Regions from separate parts of the Sporosarcina pasadenensis genome, predicted to be linked through region 1. Evidence: riboswitches for the same ligand, from Rfam matches in the RefSeq annotation. Region 1 holds a riboswitch; the other holds the start of a gene.

Region 1 (3,422 bases):
TGTCCAGCCGTCTCCAAGCTCGATAATATGCTCGGCTTTTTCAGAGATGAACGGCTCTACCGCCAACACCATTCCTTCTATCATCAACGTTTGATCCCAAGCATCATAATAATTTAAAATATGCTGCGGCTCTTCGTGCAAAGATGTTCCGATCCCGTGCCCAGTCAAGTTCTTAATGACTTTCAGGCCGTTATCCTTCGCTTCCCTCTCGACAACTTTTCCGATCTGGCTTAACTTTGAGCCTGCTTTCACTTTTGTCATAGCACGGTCAAATGCGCTTTTCGCCACGTCACAAAGCAGTTGTTTCCTCGCATCTGCCGTGCCGACGACGAATGAAATGCCCGTGTCTGCAAAGTACCCGCCGTAAGATGCGGAAACATCGATATTGACGAGATCGCCATCTTGGATGACCCTTGATCCTGGAATGCCGTGGGCAACTTCATGGTTGACACTGATGCATGTGTATCCCGGAAACTCGTATTGGTCAATCGGTGCCGACACAGCCCCGCGCTCAGCAAGTAGGCGTCCTCCGAGTTCATCAATCTCTTTCGTCGTAATGCCAGGCACAGTCGCCGCTTTCATCGCTTCCCGTACCTCTGCGACGATGCGACCGATTTTTTTCAGTGCCTCGATCTCTTCGTTGTTCTTTACAATCATGATTTACAGGTCCCTTCCTCGAAACGTACTTTTCCAACTGATTATAACATAATTATTCAACCGTAAATAAACGTATGCCTATCCTAGTTGAGTTTAGTTTTTATCAAAACAGTTTTGAATGAGGATAACTTTTGCAACAATATTGCTTTTTTATAGAGAAAAATAAATATGTTGATTTTCGCTACAGGCACACGCTTTCCGTGGGGCGGGCGGTGAGCCTCCTCGGTCGCTACGCTCCACTGCGGGGTCTCACCTGTCCCGCCAATCCCACAGGAGTCGGCGCCTTTCGCTACAATCAACGATAATGTCTTATATATATTTAACACTCAAATTGATTGGAGTGGAGATCGGCGACTCCAGCGGGAACAGCGCGAGCTGAAGACCCCGCAGGAAAAGCCGTAACGAAGAACGGCTTTTGTGACCAAAAGCGATAGCGTTGGGAGCACCTCCGAGGAGGCTGAAGCCGTGCCCGCGGAAAGCGTCCGATCGGAACGGAGATCAATGGTTTTTGGAGCAGGCTAGAGCATTATCAATCCATTACATAGATTTTACTTATATCCTTTTCATCCTTATCATTTCAACACTTTCACACCCTGATAGACATTCCAGATGACGACGAGTAAAAACAGCAGTCCGTAGACGAGCATAAACAGGAAAGGAGCGAGGCCCCAAAAGTCGAATTGCCCGGTCATCATCGTGTGCATTCTCGATTCATACGAAATCATTGAAAACGAAAACAGGATGAAGCCTGCGATGAGGATCACGATAGGGACAAGGTGCGAGATGAGCGAACGTTTCGCGTGCCCTTTCACTTCATGGTCATCCGTAACGAAATAGACGATTGCAGGCAACAGTAAAGGTGAGAAAAATATGCTGAAATAACATAGTGCAGATAGAAGTTTATTATTGGTCATGGGCTTTCCTCCCGTAATCCTAATAAGTAGTTTACAATATCATCTTGCTTATAAGTATTTTAACATATACAATGGATACGACAATTGAATTACAAGACCACAAGGGGTGCCTTTTATGGCTGAGATTGGACTTTTGTCCTAACCCTTCGAACCTGTAAGTTCATGCTTGCGTAGGGATGTGGATGGAAACTGACATATATCGATGTCTCGGTTCTATCCGGGATGTCGTTTTTTGTTAAAAATGAAAAAAGGCTCTGTTTACTATTCGTTACCTTGATTGGCTTTGTGTAAACGTATACTTATCAACGTATTCTTATCGCCTTCAAGTCGAAGCAGAAAATCGTGTTTTTCTTCATTCCGTATCCCTCCGACAAAATTAGAGGAGGAGTTTCAATTGGATCGTAAACGGCTTCAGTTATTATTAGAGGTTGCTATTTTAGGAGCATTATCCTTCGTCTTGGATAACTTGACATTATTCAAAATGCCCCAAGGCGGATCTGTTACATTATCGATGTTGCCGATTATTTTGATGGCATACCGGTGGGGAGTTGCAGGGGGCTTATTGACGGGATTGATTTCCGGTCTTCTCCAAGCTGTGATAGGGGGCTATATCATTCACCCTGTGCAAGGTGCGTTAGACTATTTCGTCGCATACACAGTTGTTGGATTGGCGGCGTCAACTTATAGTTGGTTACTAAAAGGCAAAATGGAAGGGCGCAAAGGTGTGATGGCCGCAGCAATTATTGTTGGAACGGTATTAGGGGGACTTCTTCGATATGCAGCCCACTTCATCGGTGGAATGGTGTTTTTCGCAGAATATGCCGGAGACCAGCCGGCATGGCTATACTCCTTAGTATACAATGGATCCTATATGATACCATCCATCATATTGTGCGCAATCGTAGCGGTTATCCTATTCACATCAGCGCCTAGACTTATCCAAAGAACATAAAAATAGCAGGGGCATGAGTTGATCATGCCTCTGCTATTTTTTAATGTGTTCGCCTGCCTGAGAACAGGAATATGCACGTGACGATGACGGCAGATAAAAAGATGGCCGCTGCCGATATGAACAGCTCCTCCGTCCCGTTCCTGACGGCAATGCCGATAAACGCCCAAACAAAAACGAGATTCATTACATAATCCTTATAGTGGTACATAAAATGTAAAGCGAACGCCGTGGAAAGCGTCAAATAGATAACGGCCCATAGTGGATCGCTTAATCCTAATCCCGTCCATCCGTGAATCATAAGAAAATAACTGACATTCGACAGTGTCGTGATGAAAATCCATCCCGTCAGTAAACTGAATGGGACTCTGCCATACAATCGGTTATCCCGTTTCGGAAATATAACGTAAAATGTGAGCAACACAATGAGAAGTGCGATTTTTGCAATGACGGTTCCCGTAAATAATTCAAAGTGCCAAAGGAATATCCAAGCGATATGCAGAAGGCAACTCAATATGAAAAGGAAAGTGACGCGGTTTCGATGTGCGGAGCTCATCTCGTGGCGAGTCTTATTGAAATTGATAATCCAGAAAAAGAGCATAATATAGAGCAACCAACAGATTACTAATACATAGTCCGCAGGTAGGAAAAGCAACGGCAGCCGATTTGTAATTTCCGCCGTAGTGTTTCCATTTAGTGAGAAAAAGCTTGCTGTTATATTCAAAAGTATGACTGTACAAAGCGACAGGGTCATCAGAAGTATTCTAGACATAGTACATCCTCCCTTTGAACAGTATACATAGGAATGGTAATTTGTGCGAAGGAAAGTATGAAGTTTCCGTCACAAATCTAATATTTCGAATGCCGAACATTCATGGTATAATAAAAACATGATTTTATTA
Region 2 (3,422 bases), on a different contig from region 1:
AGCTGGAGCGTCAACAGCTTCTTCTTCGTCAGCAGGTGCATCTACAGCTTCTTCTTCGTCAGCTGGAGCGTCAACAGCTTCTTCTTCGTCAGCTGGAGCGTCAACAGCTTCTTCTTCGTCAGCCGGAGCATCTACAGCTTCCTCTTCGTCAGCTGGAGCGTCAACAGCATCTTCTTCGTCAGCCGGAGCGTCAACAGCTTCCTCTTCGTCAGCCGGAGCATCTACAGCATCCTCTTCGTCAGCTGGAGCATCTACAGTATCCTCTTCGTCAGCCGGAGCATCTACAGCGTCTTCTTCGTCAGCCGGAGCATCCGTGCCTTCTTCATCAGCTGGTGCGTCTGTATCATCGTCATCGTTATTAGGTGTATCTGTGTCATCTTCATCTGTAGTATCATCTTCATCCGGCTCAGCAGCTACGAAGTTTTTATTTGCAATCGTACGCATGAATTTCCCTTTTTCAGGTGAACCCGGAATAGTTGTTGCATAATAGGAAACCTTTTCACCGTGGTTTTTAAACTCTTTTTCACCGTTTTCAGCCGCTAACGCTGATCCGCCTGCTCCAAAAATAGCAGCAGTTAACATTGAAGTCGACATGACAAACGGTAAAATTTTCTTTTTCGTGTTCTTCTCGTTACGATTCGTTTCTTTAACCAAGAATGATCAAACTCCCTTTTCTTAAATTTTTTTACCCAACTACCAGATCATGAAGCGAAATAACACTCATCCTAATAAAGTCGTTATGTACATCCGCCTCCTTCTCGAGCAAAGAGTGTAGGGCCGTTTTTTACTATCTTCACAATAGTTTCATTCGGATAGGTGAGCAGTGCCCCATCTGCACATTACTAACAATAACAAAAGAAAATAACAATGGTATGACAACCAATTAACAAGTATTCGTGGAAATATTAACCTTTGTAATAATAAATAAGCGTGGGAGAAGACTAAAAAGAGGGTTTAATGTAATCGATTCGACCCTGTTAAACCATATTATACCAATCCTAAAAATGCCGATAACGTGCTATGTATGCCTGTCCTATTACTTTATTTTCATGGTTAACGCGTGGTATAAACGGTCTATCGCTATTTATTTCTAAATATTACATTACCGTAAAGTACAGATGTCAGATTTGCCAAAATAGTAATCTATGTTATAGTGTAGTTGAAAACTGAAAAGAGTTAACCACTGGGGGAGTCTTTGTGAAAGACTGAGACGTGTATCGATACACGGACCCTTCGAACCTGATCTGGCTCATACCAGCGTAGGGAAGTGGGTCGCACGTCTTCCAAAGGTTATCTTACGCCGATATGCGAGCCGCTTCTTCAACGATTGTGTTGAGTGAAGCGGCTTTTTTGGTTTTCCAAAACTTTAAAGGAGTGGTTGGAATGACGTTTTGTGAAGAGGTACGGAAGGAATGCAACGATGTTTGGGAGGCGAGCTTCCATCATCCGTTCATTAATGCGCTTGCGGAAGGGACATTGCCTGAAGAAGTGTTCAAACATTACGTTCTGCAAGACTCGTATTATTTGAAGCATTTTGCGAAAGTGCATGCCATGGCTGCCGTGCAGGCGACGGATTTATTGACGGTGCAACGGTTTGCGCAGCATGCGGATGGTACATGCGGGGCGGAAATTTCATTGCATGAAGGCTTCTTTGGACTGTTGGGTGTTACGGATGAAGATATTGAAAACTTTGACCCGGCGCCGACAGCGTATGCTTACACGTCGCATTTATACCGGGCGGCGTTGGAAGGCGACTTGGCTACGACGTTGTCCGCATTGCTTCCATGTTATTGGTTGTATTACGAAATCGGCGAGCGGCTCAAGGATGCGAAACCGAATCACCCGATTTACGACAAATGGATTGCCACGTACAGTTCTGAATGGTTCGAGCAGGCAACCCGTGAACAGATCGATCGATTGAATAAACTGACGGAAGATCTTTCGGATAAAAGACGCGAACAATTGAAAGCTCATTTCATTAAAAGCGTCCACTATGAATTGCAGTTTTGGGAAATGGCATGGACGCAGCAAACATGGTCTCTTGAAACAAGCGAGGTGCATGCATAAATGGCTCAATCTTTATTGCTGAAAGAACTGCGTACACAAAACCCGTTAGTCCATTGCATCACGAATATTGTCGTTGCAAACTTTCAAGCGAACGGCCTGCTGGCATTGGGTGCTTCTCCGATCATGGCGGATGCAATCGAGGAGACGGCAGAAGTAGCCGCCGTTTCCTCGTGTACATTGCTAAACATCGGGACGCTGGATCCTTCGGCAGTTGAATCAATGATCGCTGCCGGAAAAGTTTCTTCCATTAAAGGGCGTCCACTCGTATTGGATCCTGTCGGCGCAGGGGCGACTGCTTTCCGTAAAGATACAGTCGCTACACTTCTGGAGGAATTGGATATTACGCTCATCCGTGGAAACGCCGGTGAAATTGCATCCATTGCGGGTGTTGAATGGGAAGCGAAAGGCGTCGATGCAGGTGCAGGTTCGGCAAATATCGAAGAGGCGGCTAAAGATGTAGCCCTCCGCCACCGTTGCCTCGTCGCTGTTACCGGTGAGACCGACATCGTGACGGATGGTGATAAAATCATCCGAATTACAGGAGGGCATCCGCTCATGAGTAAAATCACGGGCATGGGTTGCCTGTTAAGCGCGGTTTCCGCCGCCTTCCTGTCCGTCGGTACACATTCCCCGATTGATGCGGTTGCTTATAGTCTTGCGTATTACAAAAAAGCGGGAGAATTGGCGGCTGAACCGTCTTCAGGTCCGGGTGATTTTGCGGTTTATTTCCTGAATGCTTTACATCAATTAGATGATGACGCAATAGACGTCGCCCAATTCATTGTAGAAGGGGGGGTGTCAAATGACTTCAGTTGCTCTAACGATTGCCGGTTCTGACAGTGGCGGCGGGGCAGGGATCCAAGCCGATCTGAAAACATTCCAGGAGCTCGGCACGTTCGGAACGTCCGCATTAACGGCGGTGACTGCTCAAAATACGCTCGGCGTCCATGCAGTTCAACCGATAGAGACCGACATCGTCATTGCGCAAATCGAGGCGGTGCTAACTGATTTCACAGTTGGCGCGGCCAAAACGGGGATGCTGTTCTCTGCGGAGATTATTGAAGCGGTCGCGGATACAATGAGCCGTCATGATCGGATTCCTCTAGTCGTCGATCCCGTCATGATCGCGAAAGGCGGCGCTCCGCTTCTCCGACAGTCGGCGATTGCAGCTTTGAAAGAGCGTCTCATTCCGTCGGCGGCCCTTTTGACGCCCAATATACCGGAGGCGGAAGTGTTGACGGGAATGACGATTGCGTCAATGAAAGATATGGAGAATGCCGCAAATCAATTGCTCCGGAAGGGAGCCGGAGCCGTACTGCTGAAAGGCGGGCATCGGACAGATACTCCTGACGCGG

Evidence for each region. Region 1 has a riboswitch for thiamine pyrophosphate ahead of thiT (energy-coupled thiamine transporter ThiT). Riboswitches for the same ligand answer to the same signal wherever they lie in the genome.
Region 2: linked by a shared signal. The riboswitch ahead of tenA (thiaminase II) and the one ahead of thiT (energy-coupled thiamine transporter ThiT) in region 1 are both predicted to bind thiamine pyrophosphate.

Annotation. Positions count from the first base shown of each region.
Region 1 covers NZ_JBFEGM010000010.1:36,651-40,072, reverse strand. The annotation lists gene map (type I methionyl aminopeptidase) at 1-657, opposite strand, end outside; gene AB1K89_RS13905 (magnetosome magnetite crystal formation protein family) at 1,230-1,571, opposite strand; TPP riboswitch at 1,664-1,765, shown strand; gene thiT (energy-coupled thiamine transporter ThiT) at 1,966-2,523, shown strand; gene AB1K89_RS13895 (tryptophan-rich sensory protein) at 2,564-3,292, opposite strand.
Region 2 covers NZ_JBFEGM010000025.1:45-3,466, forward strand. The annotation lists partial or broken gene AB1K89_RS18110 (hypothetical protein) at 1-654, opposite strand, end outside; TPP riboswitch at 1,176-1,283, shown strand; gene tenA (thiaminase II) at 1,384-2,067, shown strand; gene thiM (hydroxyethylthiazole kinase) at 2,068-2,904, shown strand; gene thiD (bifunctional hydroxymethylpyrimidine kinase/phosphomethylpyrimidine kinase) at 2,870-3,422, shown strand, end outside.